Regions from separate parts of the Salegentibacter salegens genome, predicted to be linked through region 3. Evidence: riboswitches for the same ligand, from Rfam matches in the RefSeq annotation. Region 3 holds a riboswitch; each other region holds the start of a gene.
The links. A riboswitch is a leader RNA that binds a small molecule or an ion and turns the genes downstream of it on or off. The one in region 3 is predicted to bind cobalamin.

Region 1: linked by a shared signal. The riboswitch ahead of B5488_RS04540 (TonB-dependent receptor plug domain-containing protein) and the one ahead of metE (5-methyltetrahydropteroyltriglutamate--homocysteine S-methyltransferase) in region 3 are both predicted to bind cobalamin.
Region 2: linked by a shared signal. The riboswitch ahead of B5488_RS04855 (ribonucleotide-diphosphate reductase subunit beta) and the one ahead of metE (5-methyltetrahydropteroyltriglutamate--homocysteine S-methyltransferase) in region 3 are both predicted to bind cobalamin.

The regions. Positions count from the first base shown of each region.
Region 1 is NZ_LT670848.1:1,006,981-1,011,271, forward strand. Features, by position in the region: gene B5488_RS04535 (YncE family protein) at 1-785, opposite strand, end outside; gene B5488_RS04540 (TonB-dependent receptor plug domain-containing protein) at 873-2,714, opposite strand; cobalamin riboswitch at 2,748-3,027, opposite strand; gene B5488_RS04545 (ABC transporter substrate-binding protein) at 3,215-4,291, shown strand, end outside.
Region 2 is NZ_LT670848.1:1,073,757-1,078,047, reverse strand. Features, by position in the region: gene B5488_RS04860 (ribonucleoside-diphosphate reductase subunit alpha) at 1-507, opposite strand, end outside; gene B5488_RS04855 (ribonucleotide-diphosphate reductase subunit beta) at 549-1,523, opposite strand; cobalamin riboswitch at 1,641-1,775, opposite strand; gene B5488_RS04850 (hypothetical protein) at 1,957-2,181, shown strand; gene acs (acetate--CoA ligase) at 2,561-4,291, shown strand, end outside.
Region 3 is NZ_LT670848.1:2,846,758-2,851,048, forward strand. Features, by position in the region: gene B5488_RS12715 (substrate-binding domain-containing protein) at 1-1,556, opposite strand, end outside; cobalamin riboswitch at 1,965-2,150, shown strand; gene metE (5-methyltetrahydropteroyltriglutamate--homocysteine S-methyltransferase) at 2,326-4,291, shown strand, end outside.

The sequences.
Region 1 (4,291 bases), 1.8 Mb from region 3:
TCGTCTTCAATATCCATTTTACCGGCATTACCTTCAGCAAATTCTATAGAGTTCACAATTTCACCAGAAGCTATATCTATTTTCTCCAATTTAGAAGTACTTAAAGCATAAATAAAACCATCTTGAACATCAAAATCAGATAATCCGGTGTTAGTTTCATAAGTATTTTCAATAGAACTTGTGGTAGGATTTATAACGCTTATTTGGTTTCCTGTTCCGTAAGAAGCATTTTTCACATATAGCAATCCATCTTCCTCCAAAATATATTCTGCGGTTGCGTTCATTACGATAGTTTCTTCCACTTCTAGAGTTTCTAAATTAATTACCGCCACAAAATCATCAGTATCTGTATCAAAAGAAGCTAAATTGGTTACATAGGCTTTTCCATTTTCAACTGCCCCATACATTGGTATATTTAGGTCATTTTCTATTTTTCCTATCAGCTCAAAAGTATAGCGATCTACTACACTTATAAGGTTAGAGCCATTAGAGATTATAAAAGCCTGTTCATCATTAAAGAAAATAGATTGCGTATAAAGTCCCACATCTTCTCCTTCATTAACTGTTTGAAAAATTTCCGGTTCAATATTTTGAAGATCATTATTTATAAAACTAACACTACCGCCGCCAGAGCTTCCTTCATTCAGCACAAAAAAGCCATCGGCATAAGCTCCTTCTTCAGGTTGTGGATCTACTGGATCAACAATATCATCATCGCTACTACACGAATTTAAAAATAAGCCACTTAAAATGGCCAGAGTTAATAGTTTACTTATTCTTTTCATTGGTTTAAAAATTTAGCATTAAGTGGTGCAAATAGACAGTTTAAAATAAGCAGGTTAACTAACTATTTGCCGCCAGCATCATGCTGGTTAAAAATTAAGGTTTAGATATATATTAAAATTTCTACCGGGCATCCACCGGTCTTCTATACTTTGGTATTCTTCACTAAAAATATTAAGCACTCTTGCACCAATTTTATAGGTATTTTTCCTGCCAAAATCGAAGGAAAAACCCAGGTTTGAAACCAAATAAGCATCCATATTATAGCGGGAATTATTATCAGATCTGGTAAAAACTTCACCATTATATAAAAGCTGATAATCGACACTAAAATCTTTAAAAGCATAAGTAAGTGCACCTGTGGCTTTATGAAACGGTACATAGATAAGCTGGTAACCGGTATTCATATTTTCTGAAACCGTATACGCATAAGTACCAGAGGCGCTAATTTGATGATCTTTAAAAATCTCTTTTTCCCAGCCGGTAAGCACTTCAATTCCGTAGGTTTCTACTTTTTCTTCGTTTTTTGGGCGCCAAACACCATTTTCTGAAGGCAACCAACGTATCATATCATCAATTTTAATATAATACCCGGTAAGGCTAAACTTGAAGTTTTTATGTTTAAAATGGTTTCCCAATTCAATCTGGTTGGAAGTTTCAGCCCCCAAATCAAGGTTTCCGGCTCCTGCCCAGTAAAGATCATTATAGGTAGGAATTCTAAAATTCCTGGAAATATTCATTTTTAAGCTATAGAAATCGGTAAATTTATAATGCGTTCCTGCAGAAAATAATAACGGACTCTCATAGTTATCGGTTATCTCTTTTCTTATTCCCAATTCATATTGAAATTTCTGGAACGGGCGGTGTTTCATTAAAAATGCCGAAGAAAAGATATTTCGGGTATTCGCTGTAATTCCAGATCCCCTGCCATCGGTATAAGTATTTGTCAATACAGCATTTAATTCCAGGTTTTTTGATACCGAATAATTTAAATCATATTTACCAATAAAGGTTTGAGCTTCCCCAGATGAATAATTATCAGAAGTAATATTGGCGTAATACCGGTAGTTTTCATCCAGAAGTGCCAACCGCGCAACCGAAATAAAATCACCAAACTCCCCTATCCATTCCAGTAAGTTTCGGGTATCAAAATTCTGGTATTTTGTTTTGGTTTCTGAAGGACGAATCACTGAGAAATGACGTTCTCCATCAAAAATCTCACTATAAAATTTTATGGTGTTTTTTTTATTTAAACGATAAGCAAAACCCAGGTTTAGATTGTTGTTATAAAATTCACCATTTTGGTTCTTTCTTCCCTCAATTGGCCAATCATAATCATTATCTGAAGAATTCCTGGCCGCCGCCACGCTCAAACTCCATTTTTTTCCTGAAGTTTTTATTTTATAGCGGGCATCCAGGGTATTAAAACTTCCATATTGAAAAAAAATATCCTGCTTTGTTTTTCCGGTAAAATCAAGGTTGGTATTTAAATGCACCGTGCCACCAATGGCTCCGGTACCGTAAACTACACTTCCGCCACCACCACGAACGCTAATATTATCGAAACCGGCAGCGTTCAATGTGTTAAAATCGGTTTGGCCGTTAAACTGTGAGTTTATATTAATTCCGTTCCACAAAACGGCGGTTTGCGAAGCAGTGGTACCACGAAAAGATGGAGAAGAAACCATTCCAAGGCCATTTTCTTTGAAATAAATATTGGTATTAAAATTTAATGCTGAAGTAAGCAGCGCCCCGTTTTTCTTTAAAACTGAATCGTTTAAAACAGTAACCTGCTGGCCGGTAGAAAAATCTTTCAGCTTGGTATCGGTCAAAAATACCTCGTCCAATACGTTAACAGTATCGTTTTGACCAAAAACAGGCAAGCTAATTAGCAGGCCAAGAAATAGAGTATAAAAGTGCGTTTTTTTCATCTGCCCCTGACTTTTATCCCGAAAGTCTAAGAATTTATTGGTTATATTCTGGCAGGTCTCCTGGCTCGCGTCTTGTTGTTTACCTTCCCATTCCAAATAAGAACAGTGGTTTTTGAAGTGATAACAACAAGCGTCCTATTACAGACTAAGCTTACAGTTGCGGGAACAGCTCAGGCTCTCAAAGTTTGAGGTACGAAGTTTGAAATATGAAGTAAAAAAATCTAACTTCTAATCTCGTACTTCCAACTTTTTCCTGATTCCCTTTTAATCGGCGTGAAAAAATCACATCCGAACCAAAAATTTCAATGCGAAATTAAACATTTATCTGAGTTGCGACTATAAAATTCTAAATAATCTTACTTTTGAACATTCCTATTATAAATATTCTATATAAAAGTTTTCGTCACCCTGAACTTGTTTCAGAGCTTGCCCCGTAATTATTCGGGGGTCTAAAATGAGGATAGAATCATATAAATTCAATTCATTTATACTACCATAAAATGAAAATAAAGACTGTAAAAGCACTTAATCTTCTACTCCTTTTTTTAGTATTTTCCGCCTGTAAAAACGAGCAGAAAGATCAAAATACAGTTTCAGCACAATCTCAAGAATTGGTTGAATTAAGACACGCTACTAATTTCAACATCAGTGACTTTGGCGACTATTATATTTTAAAAGTAGAAACCCCCTGGCCTGATGCCGAAAAAGCTTTTAAATATCTGCTAACAAGAGAAAACGCTGAAATTCCTTCTAATTTGGAATATGATCAAAAAGTGCAAATTCCGATAGAAAAAATGGTGGTGACTTCTACCACGCATATTCCGGCTTTAGAAACTTTAAATGAAGAAAAAAGCTTGATTGGTTTTCCCGGACTCGATTATATTTCTTCGGTAAAAACCAGGAAATTGATAAATTCCGGAGAAATTAAAGAATTAGGGAAAAATGAAAATATAAACACCGAAGTGCTTATTGATCTTGATCCTGAGGTAGTGATTGGTTTTGCCATAGACGGAAATAATAAAACATTTGAAACTATTCAAAAAATAGGAATTCCAGTGATGTACAACGGAGATTGGACCGAGAAAACCCCGTTGGGAAAGGCCGAATGGATTAAATTCTTTGGCGTGTTTTACGATAAACTAGAGGAAGCTGAAAAGATTTTCAATGAAATAGAAACCGATTATAATGAAGCAAAAGAATTAGCAAAATCGGCAGAAAAATCGCCAAAAGTTTTAAGCGGAGCAATGTATAAAGATCAGTGGTACTTGCCTTATGGAAATTCGTGGCATGCACAGTTTATAAAAGACGCCAATGCAAATTACGTATATGCCCAAACCCAGGGAAACGGCAGTATGGCACTATCTTTTGAAAGCGTACTTGCAAAGGCTCAGGATGCTGAATTTTGGATAAGCGCGGGACAGTATACTTCTTACACGCAGCTTTTGGAAGAATCGCAACATTACCAGCAATTTGAGGCTGTAGAAAACAAAAAGGTCTACAGTGTAAGCTTAACAAAAGGGGAAACCGGCGGAGTGCTTTATTTTGAATTAGGCCCGCAGCGTCCAGATTTAGTACTT
Region 2 (4,291 bases), 1.8 Mb from region 3:
CAGGTAAGCTGCAAAAGCTCCCCGGCGCACACCACCTTGAGAAATAGTATCCATAGCGGTATCAAAAAGCTTCATAAAACTGGTTGCTCCGCTACTTTTTCCGTTATCGGTTACCGCGCTACCACGGCCCCTTAGTTCTCCAAAATATCCGGAAGTACCACCACCAATCTTGGTTTGCATAATTACCTCGCCCAGTTTGTGGGTAATACCTTCAATATTATCGGGTACATATACATTAAAACAGGAGATTGGCAATCCGCGTTCGGTGCCCATATTGGCCCAAATAGGTGAACTTAAACTCATCCATCCACGCTCTATCATTTCTATAAAAGCTTCAGCCAGTTCGGGTTTGTAGAGCCTTTTTGCAGCTGCATTTGCAACGCGCTCAATAGCAGATTTTGTGGTTTCTCCTTTTAGTAAATAGCCGCGGTTAAGTATTTGCTGGCTTTCTTCATTGAGCCACCATAGGCGTTCTTGTTGGGTTTCTTTAATTATTGTTTCGGGCATTTTGCTGGATTTTAAGTTGAATTATTTCTTCGGAAATCTTATTAAAAAAGATCATCGGCTGTGATGCTCTTATCGTGTTTGGTATAATCTACCGGGCGCTTGGCAAAAAAGTCGTCTAAACTATTGGCGAAAACTTCTTCCTCAAACCATAACATGGCTTTATAATCATATTCTGAAACGAAATATATTTTTTCCAAACCAATTTTTTGAAGGCTGTCGTCTACGCGATATTTCATGAAATTCAGCAGGTCTTCTTTTTTGCACTGTTCTAGAGCACCATCAGCAAAGATCCAATCCAGGATTTCAGACTCCACTTCCATAGAGTGGGCAATGATTTCCCTAATTTGAGTTTTGGTTTCCTCGTTGAAAAATTCAGGAAATTCATTTTTAATCTGGTTAACGATATAAATCCCGGCATTGGCGTGAATTTGTTCATCTACCGAAGTCCAGGCAATTATATTGCTCACATTTTTCATTACGCCTTTAAATCGGCTAAAAGAAAGAATAATGGCAAACTGACTAAAAAGGGATACGTTTTCAATTAAGATCGAAAATAAAATAAGGGAAAACACGTATTTTTTTTCATCTGAAGATTTTGTATTTGCTAAAGCTTCAGAAAGATATGCTACCCTTTTTTTGATAACAGGAGTTTCAATTAATTTCTCGAACTCGTTGTTATAGCCTAAAACTTCAAGCAAGCGGGAATAAGCTTCCGAATGCCTGAACTCACATTCAGCAAAGGTACTCCCGAGTCCGTTAAATTCTGGTTTTGGAAGGTGTTGATACAAATCGCCCCAAAAGGATTTAACGGCTACTTCAATCTGTGCAATGGCAAGTAGGCTCTTTTTAATCACCTGTTTTTCATTTTCACTAAGATGGGAATGAAAATCCTGTACATCGGCGGTAAAGTCTACTTCAGAATGTACCCAGAAAGATCGGTTTATTGCTTCGGTAAACTGAAGGATTTCGGGATATTCGAAAGGTTTGTAGTTTACCCGTTTTTGAAAAATACTCATATCACTTTTGTTTTAGTTTTTAAATCAAAAGCATAAAAGCAAATAGGTGTCTATGGAGAAGAGAAGAGCGGGAAGGCCGCAAAAATATTATCCTGGACATTTACTTTTTATGCGAAAGCAAAAGTCAGCCCGGTTGGGAAGGTGATCTGGCTTGTAGATAACTCTACTTTACAGTTGCGCAACAGCTCATGATTCTCACATGATTCCCCTTGTTTATTACAAAATGTAATACCCGCCGGTATGATTTTACAAGAGTAAAGTTAAAGGGAATAATCGGCGGTTTTATGAAAACAGCTCTGAGTTATAAACATAGTTTTTCACAAGTTAAAGTTTCGGTAATAAAAAGACATCTTTGTGAATACTTTGGTTGCGGGCATAGTCTTTGCAAAATGAAGATTGCAGTATTTGCTAATCAATCGAAACAATTGTAAAAATGAGACTTATAAATTTACAGCGCACCGATGATGCATATGTTGCGAAAGCCGAAATTACATTAAAGGCTTTTGGAGTCGCTTTGGGGCAGAGATCAAAAATTTATATTAGGAGAGAATCTGAAAATGCATGGAGGGAGAAGAAAACCAATAAAAAAGTCTCCCAAAAAGAAAACGCTCATTTAAATAAATGGCTAAGCGACCATCAAAAATTTGTGGAGCATTAATCTTTTACTCGATAATTGAGATTTAATGCTCCTCCCGAGATATCGGGATGCCTGGAAATTAAAAATATTATTTTCTATGAATGCCTCGTGAGCTTGCTGCGAGGTAGTTTACTTCTTTTTAAAATGGGCTTATCTTAAAAAAGACCATTTTTTATACCTGTTTATTTTGAAATTAAAATTCAAAGAAGCTCTTTACTGAGTTTGTTTCGAATTTTTATCCCAAAATTTCTATTCTATTAAACTTCTCGCAAAACTTGAAAAAGCCCAATATTAACGAGATTTGGGTATTTGGTTTCCGAAGGTTTTTATAAATTGCAGGAAAGATATTTTATATTTTTCAATATTAACCCCCTTAACCATCAACATATTTATTTAAGTTATGAGTAATTATCATATTAAGAATTTAGAGGAATATTTTCAAGTTTATAGAAAATCGGTTAGAGAGCCGGAAAATTTTTGGGAAGAGGTAGCCGAAGAACATTTTTCGTGGCGAAAAAAATGGGATAATGTATTAAGCTGGGATTTTAAGAAACCTGAAGTAAAATGGTTTGAAAATGCTAAACTTAATATAACCGAAAATTGTATAGATCGGTATCTTTTTAATCGGTCAGACAAAACCGCAATTATCTGGGAGCCTAACGATCCTGAAGAAGAAGCGCAGCATATTTCCTATGGAGAACTTCATAAGAAGGTAAACAAGTTTGCGAATGTGTTAAAGAATCAGGGAATTAAAAAAGGCGACCGGGTTTGTATTTACTTACCCATGATTCCAGAACTTGCTGTTGCGATGCTGGCCTGTGCCAGGATTGGAGCAATACACTCTGTAGTTTTTGCAGGTTTTTCTTCAAAAGCACTCGCTACGAGAACTAATGATGCCGATTGTAAGATGCTTATTACCTCTGATGGTTCTTACCGTGGAAATAAAACCATAGACCTTAAAGGAATTGTAGATAAAGCCCTGGAAGAATGCCCTGGTGTAGAAAAGGTTTTGGTAGCCAAACGCCTTGACTCTGATATTGAAATGAAAGAAGGACGTGATGAATGGTTGCAACCGCTATTAGATGAAGCTTCAGATGAATGTGAAGCTGAAACTATGGATGCAGAAGATCCTCTTTTTATTCTGTATACTTCAGGTTCCACCGGGAAACCAAAAGGAATGTTGCACACCACGGCCGGATATATGGTTTACACAGCCTATACTTTTAAAAATGTTTTTCAGTATAAAGAAGGTGATGTGTATTGGTGTACAGCTGATATTGGCTGGATAACCGGCCACTCTTATATTTTATACGGCCCACTGGCAAACGGCGCAACTACAGTAATGTTTGAAGGCGTTCCTTCTTATCCTGATGCCGGAAGATTTTGGGATGTAGTGGAAAAACATAAGGTAAATCAGTTTTATACCGCGCCAACGGCAATTAGATCTTTGGCCAAAAGGAATATAGAATTTGTAGAAAGCCACGATCTTTCTTCTTTAAAGGTTCTGGGAACTGTTGGTGAACCTATTAATGAGGAAGCCTGGCACTGGTATAATGATAATGTAGGAAAAAATAAAAGCCCGATTGTAGATACCTGGTGGCAAACGGAAACCGGCGGAATTATGATTACCCCAATTCCTTATGTAACTCCGGTAAAACCAACCTATGCAACCTTGCCGTTTCCGGGAGTTCAACCTGCTTTAATGGATGAAAACGGGAATGAATTAAAAGGAAATCAGGTAGATGGCCGTTTATGTATTAAATACCCTTGGCCCGGTATGGCCCGAACGGTTTGGAGAGACCACGAACGTTATAAGACTACCTATTTTTCTACGTTTGAAAATATGTATTTTACCGGCGATGGTGCTTTAAGGGATGAAGTTGGTTATTACCGAATTACCGGTAGGGTAGACGATGTTATTATAGTTTCAGGCCATAATTTAGGTACGGCGCCAATTGAGGATGCTATAGATGAACACCCAGCAGTAGCTGAATCTGCAGTAGTTGGATTCCCGCACGATGTAAAAGGAAATGCACTTTATGCCTTTGTTACTTTAAAAGAAGTCGGGGAGTCAAGAAATCAGGATAATCTTAGAAAGGAAATTCATCAACAAATTGCAGACAAGGTTGGG
Region 3 (4,291 bases):
CTGTCAATATAAACTATGATCTCTTTATTATTGGCCGCCAGATCAAGATCAATAGATTTTCTTATCGCTTCGGTTTCAAAATCTTGGTAAATATTTTTTATAAATTCATATAGATTGGTTTTTAAAGGCTTTAGCCTAAAGCTGCCGCTTTCGAGTTTTCTAAAATCTAAAAGCTCATTAATAAGCCGCAATAATCGACCTGAATTTTTGCTGATGAGGTTAGTTTCATAGGAAAAATCCTTAAGTTGTTTATGATGGTTTTGCGCTATGCTTTCTATAGCACTGGTAATTAGGGTTAGTGGAGTCTTAAATTCATGTGAAAGAGCGGTAAAGAAATTAATCTTCACCTCATTGGAAATTTTTAGTTGCTCTGCAAATTTTTCTATTTGATTACGTTGCGTAATTATTTTCTCATTATTAAGCTCTAATATACGTTTTCGTTTCTTTAATTTAAATACCAGATAAACTGCCCAAAAACCAAGCAACAAGAGTAAAAGAATTAAACCAACCATTATTTTCAAAAGGTTAGTTTGGGAGTTATAAGTGGTTATCTGTTCCCTAATTACCGATTGTTGTTGCTCAATATCATTTTGCTGCTGGTTCATTTTATTGAACTGGTTTTGCATGATATCTACATTCATCTCATCGATAACTACCGTATTCAGGATGTTGTTTTTATCAATTTGGTCCCCTTCCAATAATTGAACTGCTAGCTTAATGGCCTCAGCACCACCAGTAGGGTAAAGCACAGTGGCTGTGAGAATATCTTCCTTTACAAGTTGAATACCACCATTGGGACCAAAAAGCCCGTCTACTCCAATAATTTGGATACTATCTTCTAGGTTTTTACTTCGGGCTATTTCCCAGGCTCCCATTGCCATGCGATCGTTATGAGCAAAAATATAATCTGTACTGCCCACCGAATCCAAAATAGATTTTAAATTATCTCCTACGGAAGTTTTTTCCCAATCTCCGGCAATTGTAGCTACAATTTTTGTATTTTCATGATAAGCCAATACTTCATGAAAACCCTGGCTTCGTTCAAATGCTGGGGAAGAAGTTTGTAAGCCAGTGATCTCTATCAGCTCCACCTCTTGGTTTGGTTTTGAATTGGAAACGATATAATTTGCGGCATTTTTACCAATTTCAATATTATTTGCCCCAACATAAGCGGTATAATTACTTCCTTCAATTTTACGATCTATTACTATGGTAGGAATTCCAGCTTTCATTGCTTTTTCTATAACCGGGGTAATAGGAACTGATTGAATGGGGGAAACAATTAGAACATCTACTTCTTTAGAAATAAAATCTTCTATTTGTTTAATCTGTTTAGCAACATCATTTTGGGCATCTTTAATTTGAAGGTTGAAATCTGGATGCATTGAAGCCTCTACCTTCATGGCTCTGTTCATTTCTTCCCGCCAATTATCAGTAGTCATTGCCTGCGCAAAACCAATTTTATAAGTTTGTTCCTGTTTTTCTGAAGTATCACAAGAAGAAAGAATTAGCAATACAGCAATAAAAATTTTCCTTAACTGGTTTAAATCAAGCATATAATAAAAAATACTCTGTTCAAAATATAAGTGAAAGGTATTGATTTTAATGTTGAATATAATTGTTTATTTTTAAATATGTTTTACGAGTCAATTGAGTTTAACCAGAGAAATAGAATGGAAAAACTCTATGAGGTTAATACTCCTGGGCAGGAGTTTAATGCTTTTAAGGAGCCATTGAGGCTTATCTTTTCGGTAAGTAGGAGATCCGGGAGGAAAGGTTTTTTCAAAGTTACTAGGGCAGACTTCAGCCTAAAATAGAATAATATTTTTCTTATTATTCATAGGTTCAATGCTCATAATCAATTTATTCCAAAGCTAGAACTATGGCAATAGCATATAAGCTTAATGAATACTTAGAAATTAAATAAATAATCCATAAGTTTATCCTTCATAAGTTCTTTACATACTTCATCAAACAGAAAAGGTTTTACTTAAGGTAGATTAATAGGGAATCGTGTGAAAATCACGAACTGTCGCGCAACTGTAAGTAACAATTTAAAGGTGCTGTCCTAACAATATCCACTGCATAATGCGGGAAGGATGACAGCAGCTGTTACAAGTCAGGAGACCTGCCTATTCTGATTGGACAATGCTTTCGCGGTCTGAAGCTTAGGTCTTAGAGATGTACCATAAGAATAATTTTCATTTTACATGACAGTTATATCCTTTTCGGTATGTCTTTCTATTCCTTTTTTCTTATCGCTCGGCATTACGAAGCATTTTTAAAGACTTTTAAAACTAATTGTTTAATTATTAAAAGTTAGAAATGCAAACGCACATTCTTGGCTATCCGCGAATTGGTAGCAACAGAGAACTCAAAAAAGCCTGCGAGCAATATTGGTCGGGCAAAAACGAACTTCAAGATCTCCTTCAAGCTGGAAAGAAAAGCCGCTGGGAAAACTGGAACCTTCAAAAAGAGGAAGGAATTGACCTGGTTCCCTGCAATGATTTTTCTTATTATGATCAGGTACTGGATATGACCCTTAGCGTAGGAGCCATTCCTGAACGCTATAGGGAAATTGAAGGTAAAAGTGGTTTAACCAATCTGGATTTATACTTTGCGATGGCGAGAGGCTATCAAAAAGAGGGTTTAGATATTACTGCTATGGAAATGACCAAGTGGTTTGATACGAATTATCACTATATAGTTCCTGAATTTTCCAAAAACCAAAATTTCAAGCTTAACTCCAATAAAATTCTTGGTGAATTTGTGGAAGCAAAAGGTGCTGGGGTTAATCCTAAACCGGTGGTTATTGGATTGGTTACTTATCTTTTATTAGGAAAAGAGAAAGAGGAGGGGTTCGATAAAATAGACCTGGTAGATAAACTATTACCCGTTTACCTGGATCTTTTATCCCATCTACAGAAGGAAGGAGCAGAATGGATTCAATTTGATGAGCCTTTTTTAGCTTTAGATTTAAATGAGAAAACCAGGGAAGCTTTCACTTTTGTATATGGTGAGATTAGAAAAAAATTCCCTGATCTTAAGTTTATAATTGCGACGTATTTTGAAGGTCTTAAGGACAATCTTGGCTTGAGTCTTAAGCTTCCGGTAGATGTATTACATATTGATTTGGTGCGATGCCCATCACAATTAGACCAGGTTCTTGATGATATCCCCAACGGCCTAAATTTATCTCTTGGAATATTAGATGGCCGAAATATTTGGAAAAATGATTTTGAAAATTCACTAAGGCTTATTCAAAAAGCACAGGATAAATTAGGTTCGGATAGATTGCTTATTGCCCCTTCCTGCTCATTATTGCATGTCCCATACGATCTTGAGGTGGAGACGGAAATAAATCCAGAAATTAAAAACTGGATGGCGTTTGCCAGGCAAAAAGTGAAAGAATTAAAAACACTGCAAGCCTTAGCAACGGGAAGAACTGAAGAACATCTCCTAAATGAATTTAAAGAGAACCTGGAAGCTGTTAAGAGTAGGAAAACTTCTAGTCTAATTCATAACAAAAATGTTAAAGACGGTGTTGATCAGATTTCAATAAAAGATACCCAGCGGGATAATCCTTTTAGTTCAAGAAAAATTCAGCAGCAAAAAGTACTGGGTCTACCTCGGTTTTCTACCACTACCATTGGTTCATTCCCGCAAACTAAAGAGGTGAGAAGTTGGAGGGCGCAATTTAAAAAGGGAAAATTATCACCAGAACAATATGATGGTTTATTAAAGAAAGAAACCGAAAAGGCCATTGAGTGGCAGGAAAAAATAGGTTTGGACGTTCTTGTTCACGGGGAATATGAACGAAACGATATGGTAGAGTATTTTGGAGAGCAGTTAGATGGTTTTCTGTTTACAAAAAGGGCGTGGGTGCAAAGTTATGGTAGCCGATGTGTTAAACCTCCTATAGTATATGGTGATGTTTCCAGGCCAAAAGCAATGACAGTTTATTGGTCTAAATATGCGCAATCGCTAACCAGTAAATGGGTAAAAGGAATGCTAACAGGGCCTGTAACTATTCTACAATGGTCCTTTGTAAGAGACGACCAGCCGCGATCCATAACCTGCAGACAAATAGCTTTAGCAATTCGAAAGGAAGTACTGGATTTGGAACAAGCCGGGATACAAATAATTCAAATAGATGAACCGGCAATTAGAGAAGGGCTTCCCTTACGTAAATCAGACTGGAAGAATTATTTAAATTGGGCTATAGATTGTTTTAAAATAGCATCTAGCGGGGTAAAAGATTCCACTCAAATACATACCCATATGTGTTATT